Regions from separate parts of the Pseudoalteromonas sp. S554 genome, predicted to be linked through region 1. Evidence: predicted binding sites of a transcription regulator. Region 1 holds the regulator's gene; each other region holds the start of a gene.
What was found. The regulator sigma-54, encoded in region 1, starts transcription at its own class of promoters, with help from an activator protein. The targets are predictions, from matches to a motif close to GTTGGCACGNNNNTNGNNT.

Region 1 (3,179 bases):
GTCTAAGTAGAACAGCGTTGGTTTTGTAAAACCCGGTAAGTATTCGATGATGTGATTAAATTCATCTTGCTCTTTTGGTAAATTTCGCACATCTATACTAACGGCAATTTTATCGTAGTTATCAGAAACGCTTCTTACCAAAGAAGGTAATAAATTTACTGGAATGTTATCTACGCAATAATAACCTAGATCTTCAACAACGCGCAAAGCAACCGACTTACCAGAACCAGAACGGCCACTTATGATAATCAACTCCATTAATCACCCTTTAAATTTGTTACGATTGGTCAACAATAATTTGATACAACTCAGCATCCGATTTAGCACAGCGAAGCTGCTTACAAAATTCTTTATTTTTTAGTTTATCAGCTATCGTTGCTAGCGTCTTTAAATGCTGTTGGTTATCGCCTTCAGGTACGATGAGTGCAACAAAAATATCAACAGGGCGGTTGTCTATAGCATCAAAATTAATCGGTGTTTCACTAACTAACACCAATGCTAAAGGTTCTTGTGCGCCGCTCATTCGGCCATGTGGAATAGCAATACCTCTTCCTATCCCTGTGCTGCCTAGTTTTTCGCGGGTTAATAAAGCGCCCAAAATATCCTGTTGAGATAAATACGGTAATTTATCGTGAGCCAGCTCGCTAATAAACTCTAAAATTCTTTTTTTACTATTAAAAAGGACCGCAGCTTTACTGCAGTCCTGGCATATAAGTGAACTTAATTTCATCATATTAGTGTCGAGCAAGCTTCTCTTTGTGTTTAATTACTTGACGGTCAAGCTTGTCAATCAATGAATCAATAGCTGCATACATATCTTGATGTTCAGTGGATGCGAATAATTCAGCACCACTTACATGAATAGTTGCTTCTGCTTTTTGATTTAATTTTTCTATATCAAGAATGACATGAACATTATTAATATGATCAGAGTGCCTTTCTAGCTTCGCAAATTTGGTATTTATATAGTCTCTTAATGAATCAGTTAGTTCTACATGACGACCAGTTAAATTTAGTTGCATAAGCATTACCCTCTTTGTTTAGCGTCTTAGATCAGGCTCTTTCGCTGATTTGACGGTGGAATAGCCAGAGATTCGCGATATTTTGCGATTGTACGTCTCGCTACTTTAATTCCTTGCTCAGCCAATATATCCGCAATTTTGCTATCACTCAATGGTTTTGCTGAGTTTTCTGCTGCGATTAATTTTTTAATAAGTGCACGTATTGCCGTAGATGAACATTCTCCACCATTTTCGGTACTAACGTGGCTTGAGAAAAAGTATTTAAGCTCAAATATTCCACGCGGTGTGTGCATATACTTTTGCGTAGTTACGCGCGAAATTGTTGATTCGTGCATTTCTACCATTTCGGCAACATCATTTAAAACCATCGGTTTCATGGCTTCTGGCCCGTGTTCAAAAAAGCCCTGTTGTTGTTTAACAATACAGTTAGTTACTTTTAAAAGTGTATCATTTCTACTTTCTAAGCTTTTTATAAACCATTTAGCTTCTTGTAAATGTGAGCGAATAAATTGACTATCGCCGCTTGATTTAACTGTACGCGACATCGCTGCATATTGGCTGTTTACACGAATTTTTGGCATGCTGTCTGGGTTTAACTCTACAATCCAGCGGCCTTTAATTTTTTTAACTGACACATCAGGTATTACATACTCAGACTCTTCTCGTACTATTGTGTCTGCAGGCTTAGGGTTGAGCGTATGAATAAGTGTCATTACTTCTTTAAGCTCATCTTCTTTGAGCTTCGTTTTTTTCATTAATGTACGGTAGTCACGAGCAGCTAACAAATCAATGTGCTCGGTTAAAATCATTTTTGTTTCATCAATAAAAGGCGTGCCTTTATCAAATTGATTTAACTGAATACACAAACACTCTTGTAAGCTACGTGCCGCAATACCCACTGGGTCAAATAGCTGAATGCGCTTTAATACCGCTTCTATTTCGTCAAGTTCAACCTCAACGTCATCGTCGTTATCTTGATTAAAGCTCTCTAAAATCTCTTCGCAACTGAGTGTCAGTATGCCTGAATCATCCACCGCTTCTACAATAGCAATAGCGATGGCTTCATCTGTAGGGCTAAATGGCGTTAATTGTAATTGCCACATTAAGTATTCGTGAAGCGTTTCAGTTGATGCGCCCTGATATATAGACTCATCTTCAGGCATTGGGCCTGAAGATGATGCAGGGGCTGCACTCATATACTCATCCCAGCTAACATCCATTGCCATGTCGTCACTTACGGTATCTTTAGCAAGCGCTTCACCACTGTCTTGTTCATACTCGCTAGGGGCTTCATCGGCAGATACGGTTACTGTAACTTCATCGTTATCTGCTTTTTGCTCATTTTTGCCCGCAAGATCATCGGCATAGTCTTGCTCCTCAACCTCAAGTAATGGGTTGCTGTCGAGCGCTTCTTGTATTTCTTGCTGAAGATCCAATGTGCTTAATTGCAGCAAGCGAATAGCTTGTTGCAACTGAGGTGTCATTGTAAGTTGCTGGCCCATGCGCAGCTGTAGTGATTGCCTCATGTATCTCTAACAATCCTTTTAAGTTGTTATAGTTAATACTAGCAGATGCTTATAAATAAGGCGTAAATGTTACAGCCTAAATTGCTCGCCTAAATATACATCGCGTACAGTTTTATCATTTAATACGTGTTCAGGGGTACCAGAAGCAATCAGTTCCCCATGAGAAACAATGTAGGCTTTTTCGCAAACATCAAGGGTTTCTCTTACATTGTGGTCTGTTATTAATACGCCAATCCCACGGTTTTTCAGGTGTTCAATAATTTTTTTAATATCTAATACTGAGATAGGGTCAACACCGGCAAATGGTTCGTCTAACAAAATAAACTTTGGATCTGCGGCTAAAGCACGTGCAATCTCCACTCGGCGACGTTCTCCGCCCGATAATGCCATGCCTTTGCTGTCGCGAATGTGTTGAATGCTAAATTCATCTAATAGATTATTCAATGTATCTTCTCTGGCTTGTTTAGTGAGCTCCTTTCGAGTTTCTAAAATAGCCATTAAGTTTTGATACACTGTTAATTTTCTAAATATAGACGACTCTTGTGGTAAGTAGCCAATGCCTAATCTAGCACGACTGTGCATAGGTAAAAGCGTAATATCGTTATCATCGATAGATATTTTGCCTTTGTCG
Region 2 (3,179 bases), on a different contig from region 1:
ATAGGTGTGATATTTTGTGCCTTGGCTGATGAAATTAAATGCTCAGCGGCATCAGTAGGGTAAGTTGTTAAACCAGACTGAGAGTATTTTTGGCCTTGAAAAATGGCATGGCTTAGATTTTTGTTTTTAAGTTTGTCTACGTTTGCCCTAATACTCACAATATTATCTAAAAAAGGTCCCGACACTGTGGTTGTTTGAACTGACTTATCTGGGTATTGGTTTTCGATTATATGCTCAATGATCCGCCCTAACTGACTGCTGTGACTATTGCCATAAATAATAATGTTGTAATTACCTTCAATATTGTTTTGTGTAATTGGAGTATGACTGGCACTTGTATTTGATTGCTGAACTTTGGTATTACTGCTGCCTGAACCGCAGGCTGATAAAAAGATTAAAGAAAAAAGCCAAAATTGTTTAGGGGTATTAAAACTTATCATACTAATTTGTACCAATATTGAAAACTACTTACTGATACTAGTAGGTTAATTCTTATGCCACAAGTTCTTGCACGGCTCAAATACCTTAGTGATATTTTGTTTTATGATTTAAACAAAAAGCCCAGCAAAAATGCTGGGCTAAGGTACTTAGGTAATAAAGGTATTATTGCGCTAATTCACCAGTAGCTGACTCTATGTGTGCTCTTACAAACCACTGAAATTGCTCAAGATCGGCAAGTTGGCTTATTAACATATCTTCAGATACTGGGTCTAAATCTGATACCGTTTCGATGGCTTTACGGTGATCGGCATTAATGCCGTTGTACACTTTATCTAACGCGCCTAAATGCTCGGTAACAAGTCCTTTACCTAATGAATATTCGTTCCATGTACGGCGGTCAACAATTGACTTAGGTGTCCCTACTGGTATGCCGCCTAAAGTGGCAATACGCTCGGCTATTGTATCTGTCATTTCGCGCACAGCTTCAACCTGAGGGTCTAGCATTTCATGCACACCTATAAAATTAGGACCAACAACATTCCAATGAATATGTTTTAGTGTTAATTGAAGATCTATAAGTGCAACCATGCGGTTATCTAAGGCTGCGATAGTTTTTTCAGCTGATTCGTTGCTCATACCTGGTGCAGTAAATTTAGCTTGCTTATTTGTATTGCTCATAACTTCTCCTACTTAACTATTTAATATTTTCACGTAGTCCTTTAATGTAATAAATACGTGATAATTGTATGAAGCAATCAATATGCCGAAAGTTAAACTAAATATAATTGTTTTAAATCAGTCGCTTGTGTTTTTGCTTTTGTTTGGTTTTTTATTAATATGAGGTGGTTATGAAAAGTCTGCATCTTTTTGTAAAATTTGCAGACCAAACAGATTTGCTGAAACTAAACTAGAATATTTTTAACGGGTGTATTCATGTGCCTTTAGTAATTCAAGCGGTATTACTTCAAGCGATTTTTTATTAGTGGCCTGCAAGATAACTGGCGGCGCAACGTTTGCTTGTTGCGCATGAAGCCATCTTATTGCGCATAAACACCATTTGTCGCCAGCTTTTAAGCCTTTAAAATCGTAAAGTGGATTGGGCGTTATGAGATCATTACCTTGTGACTTCGAAAACTGTAAAAATTCTTCGGTCATAATTGCACATACACTATGATTACCGCGATCAGAGTCTGGTACATAGCAAAAACCCTCGCGAGTATACCCGCCATTCCCACAGCATAACTGTAACCGGGTATCCAGAACGTTAAATTGATTTGCCATTAGGTGCCTCAAGTCATTATGTTTAATACAGTAAAAATTACTTTATCAGGCGCTAAAAAGTATAGCTACTAAAGTGAGGATGTTTGATTATGGCTTTTTAAAAAAATCGGGGCATTTAAATGAAGGGAGGAGGGGAAAAGTATTATTTGTGCCACAAACTAGTTTCACTAGATCGTGGCACAAGTTAAGTTAAAGTTTGTTAACTATTCGTATTTTCTGGCTTTTTTAGTTTTGATTACTGCAATGTATGCGTGCCAGCTTGCATAGCTAAGTAGTGGCATAATCACAATAAACCCAACAGCCCCAGTTACAAAACCAAGCGCAACCATTAGGAAAATGCATATTGACCAAACAACCATCGGCGCAAAGTTATTTTTAACGGCGTTAATAGATGAGACGATAGCTGTCATTATGTCTACGCGTCTTTCCATCATAATTTGTGGTGTAAATGCAGACACTGAAAAAACAGACACGAGTAAAACGCCACCTGCAATTGTACCAAGCGTTAAAAATGCTGACAGTTCTTCAAATGTTGGGTTAGCGTAGTTAGGGTATAGAGCATGAACAAGGGCGGCAATGCGCATCCACGCAATCATTATTACGAGTAATAATATTGCAAATCCCCACTCTCCAACTGGGTTTCTAAACATCGACTTTAGCGAATGCCTAAAAGTGGGTTTGTGGCCTTTTTCGAGTTCCCATGCTACGTCGTATAGGCCGGCTGCGAAAGCGGGTCCAATTAAAACAAACGCAACAGTGGCGGGTAAAATTACAAATACGCTTTGTGCAAAAAATGCAGAGTAGATAATAGCTGCAGGAATAATACTAAACACTAGGCCATAAATTACAGTAAGTAACGGGGCTCGGGTCATATCTTTAAACGCAAGTGCTAACCAGTGAAAAGCAGCGAACGTATCTACTTTGTTACACTCTATACAGCGAGCAAATTCGGTATTTTTTTCAATTGTTTTTGTTGTAGGCATAAGTGGAGCTCCTCTATAAAGCCTCTATTTAGGTTTAGGTCATAAACGCTTTATTTACAAATATTAAACATACATACGGAGCTAAAATTAAAATTGTTCACTAAATAAACGTTTTATGTTTTTAGAAGGGGGGATTACAAAAGGAAATTTTATAGGAGGATTGCTGAAATCAATATTAATAAAGTACTACTTAACCTGTAGGCAGGTTAAGTAGTTAAATAATGCTCAGCCTAAGCTGATTGCTAGGTATTGTATCTCATCACCATTTATTTGTGGCAAAAAGTAAATATCGTTGTATTTAAAATATTGCTGAGAGTTTATGGTAACTGGCTCAGCTGACGATGGTAGTTCATCGTAAACTTGCCCTAAGCTATAGTCGAAGACGTTGCCAATTTTAATAGCTTTGTTGCGCTGAATTATTGGCGCATCTACCACTTTATAGCCGCCGTTATCGGCAATATAGAAAACGTTCTG
Region 3 (3,179 bases), on a different contig from region 1:
CCAAGTGCTAATTTTTTACCAAGGGTATTAAGCCTAGCTAGCATTTTTGCTTTTCGGTTGGTTGGTTTAACTGCAATTTGTGTGTTTGCTGTTTGGTTTAATGTATTTATAGGGTTCATCACTTGGCTCCGGTTTAAGTCTGTTGAAAACATGCGCATTTTGCATGCAAAGCGTACAAAAATAAAACGATAAAAATTACCTATGAGGCATTAGTTATTTTTATCTGAAGTAGTGGTTGTTAATAAAATGTTTAATTGTGTTTTTTCTGTTTTTTAATTTTTATTTCACCCTGATCCTTTTTATATTATTGTTTTAATTGTATTTTTACTGATTTTGTTTTTTATTTATGCATATTCGATTATTTTAAATGGGTAATTATTCAGATTATTTTATTTTGGTTTTTAATTGTTATTTTTGTGGTTTTTTTATAGCAGCTAGTGGTTATGCTTAGTGCATTAAAAATCGTCGTTAATTTGATATTTAAAATAGTAATTGACTTAAAAATACGGTTTTTTAATAGAGTGTTTCTCTAATAGATAAAAAGCGCCTGCTATGAGGCAGGCGCTTTAGTGTTAGTTACGTTTAAACGTGTCTAACTGGGGATGGAGCCTCTCAGCTTTTTGCTAAGGGCATAAATTTTGGAGCAAATTGCTTGCTGAATATTTTAGTCTTGCTGAGCCACTAAAAATTGGATAATTAAATCTCTAGTGTGATCAAAAACAGGGAGGGCATATGAGTTAAATTTATGTCCATAAAACGCTGCTTTTATCTTTATTGTTTATAACGATAAATAACGAACGCAGTCTATGTTTGTATAAAGCCATAGAGTTGTTTACTTAGGCAAGTACTAACTAGACCAATGGCCCTTATTCTGAGCCGAACAACATAAACGAGAAAAAAGAGACAGAACAGATACAAAAAAGCAGCATTCAATAAAATAAAATGCTGCTGAAGGGATGTTAAATATAGTGAGTTAATTGCGGGTTATTTAACGTGTTTAAAGGTAAATAATTGATAACCATCTAGCTCAGGAACTAACGTTACTAGCTGCTCTTCTTGTTTTGCAATTTCAGCAAAATTACCGCATAACGAATTAGCTCGTTGCTCTAAATTGTTCGCGTGTAACTCTACTTTTTCTTCAATTTGTGCGCCCATATTTTCCATGCGTTCTTCGAATGCATCCATATCGCCGCCAGAACCTAATAACTCCGATCCAAGCGCGACCAGGATACTCCCCATAGATTGCATGACTGCTGATTCAACGGCTGTTTCTATTTGTTTTTCAAACTGATGCTCAAAGTTTTCACCAAATTGGTTAAAACTTTGCTGGCCCATAACAAAGGTGCCTTCTTGATAAAACGTGTTTTCTACTTCTACGCGTATATCGTCCATTAATGATGACATATCGTCTAAGCCATTAATGTTAAAAGCATTACCGACTTCTTCCAAAGCAACACCAGCGATTTTTACGCCGTCTAATGCAATATTAGCGACTTCGGGTAGCTGTATACGTAAGCTATCAGAGTATTGAGTAAGAGCTTGGCGTTGTGAGTTATTAAGCGCTACAAACTCACCATTTACCATTAAATCGCCATTGCTGTTGAATTGCATAGCTTGGTTTTTTGCTGTAAAAATTTCTAGTTCGTTTGGCTTGATGCGAACATCATTTTTAAACTCTACGTCGCATTGATCGTTGCTAAATGAAATTGTGGAATCATTATCGTTGTGTGCCATAGCAACAGGTGTACAGATTAATGCGCTAACTAATAGTAATTTTTTCATGTGATGACTCTATTTTTTGTTGATAACAAATAACTAATAACAAGTTTGGTGCCACTATTTTTTTATCAACAAAAGCAATGGCTTGTGTTTTTTTCTGGGTTTAAAGGTCTGTTTTATTTTTATTATTAGACTATATTTTAGTGAAATTCACCAACGAATATAAATTTATAAAAAAAATTTATCGATACGATAAAAAACTCTCACTTTCCACAATTGCAATTTAGCGCTATTTATTCACATTAATGACATGAAGGCTATTTACTATGGCTTTGTGGCTTTACTTTGATGCTAATTTGCACAGCATATTGGTGTTAAATTTTTTAATTTACCAATTACATTAATTAAAGCGTAATTGGTCTCAAACACTTTATGGAGTGGGTTGTGGGTAAGACATTTAGTTACGATGCGCTAGATGATGATTTTGTTGAAGACGAATACGAAATGGTCGGTCGAAATCAACACGATAAAAACAAGCAAAAGGTTAAGAAAAAGCTGGAAGACTACCTTGAGCAAAAACGCTTGCGCAAAAATCTAGGCGAAGATGACTTAAGCGATTACATTGATTAAATTGCACTAGTATAAATACAATACCAATTAATAACGGCAGCTAAGTGCACAGACAAGTACGCTTAAGCAGTTGTTACATTGGCAATAAAGAGGCTAATAGCCTCTTTATTACTTTTTACTGCGTGCTTTTAGCCTTACTTAATGCTTTTTGTATAGTGAGCTCTATCTTTTCTGGCTTAGTAAAAGGGGCATAGCGCTTAATTGGCGTGCCATCGGCTGCAATTAAAAACTTAGTGAAATTCCATTTTATTTTTCTAGTTAAAAGCCCCGGTAATGCTGACTTTAAAAATCGAAATACAGGGTGTGCATTTTTACCATTCACATCAACTTTGTCTGTTATTAAAAAACTGACTCCATAATTTATTAAGCACCCTTGCTCTATTTGCGACGCATCTCCAGGCTCTTGTTGGCCAAATTGATTGCACGGAAAGCCTATAATCACAAGTCCTTGACTGGCGTACTTTTCATGAAGCGCTTGTAAAGATGTGTACTGGTAGGTAAATCCGCATTTACTTGCAGTATTAACAATGAGTACAACTTTTCCCTCAAAGTCATCAAAGTTAATAGGTTGGCCTTGTAGACTTGTTGCGCTTAATTGATGAAATTTTTGCATGGTGGCTTCTTATTATTGTTGTTAGGCATACTTTAACGCGGCAAAGGTTTTACATAAAGTATAAAGTTTATTCGTGACGCGAGATATGTGACCTAACGGCCTTGGTATAGTTTGAGCTAAATTTTGCGTATTGCTTATACCTAATTTCACATCCCTGTAGGTGAAAAATAATAAACAATCCTCAGGCTGATAAAACTTAACTTTAGAGGGTAATAAG

Region 2: the regulator sigma-54 is predicted to act here: its motif matches at 1,191-1,209, upstream of dps (DNA starvation/stationary phase protection protein Dps).
Region 3: the regulator sigma-54 is predicted to act here: its motif matches at 1,820-1,838, upstream of CWB65_RS06110 (YggN family protein).

Annotation. Positions count from the first base shown of each region.
Region 1 is NZ_PNDV01000034.1:88,001-91,179, reverse strand. Features, by position in the region: gene rapZ (RNase adapter RapZ) at 1-258, opposite strand, end outside; gene ptsN (PTS IIA-like nitrogen regulatory protein PtsN) at 278-730, opposite strand; gene hpf (ribosome hibernation promoting factor) at 735-1,022, opposite strand; gene CWB65_RS08785 (RNA polymerase factor sigma-54) at 1,049-2,548, opposite strand; gene lptB (LPS export ABC transporter ATP-binding protein) at 2,618-3,179, opposite strand, start outside.
Region 2 is NZ_PNDV01000023.1:22,727-25,905, forward strand. Features, by position in the region: gene CWB65_RS06005 (hypothetical protein) at 1-440, opposite strand, end outside; gene dps (DNA starvation/stationary phase protection protein Dps) at 604-1,119, opposite strand; gene CWB65_RS06015 (DUF2237 family protein) at 1,360-1,722, opposite strand; gene CWB65_RS06020 (DUF2189 domain-containing protein) at 1,926-2,705, opposite strand; gene CWB65_RS06025 (DUF6515 family protein) at 2,931-3,179, opposite strand, start outside.
Region 3 is NZ_PNDV01000024.1:473-3,651, forward strand. Features, by position in the region: gene CWB65_RS19850 (hypothetical protein) at 1-119, opposite strand, end outside; gene CWB65_RS06110 (YggN family protein) at 985-1,782, opposite strand; gene CWB65_RS06115 (PA3496 family putative envelope integrity protein) at 2,164-2,349, shown strand; gene CWB65_RS06120 (glutathione peroxidase) at 2,465-2,962, opposite strand.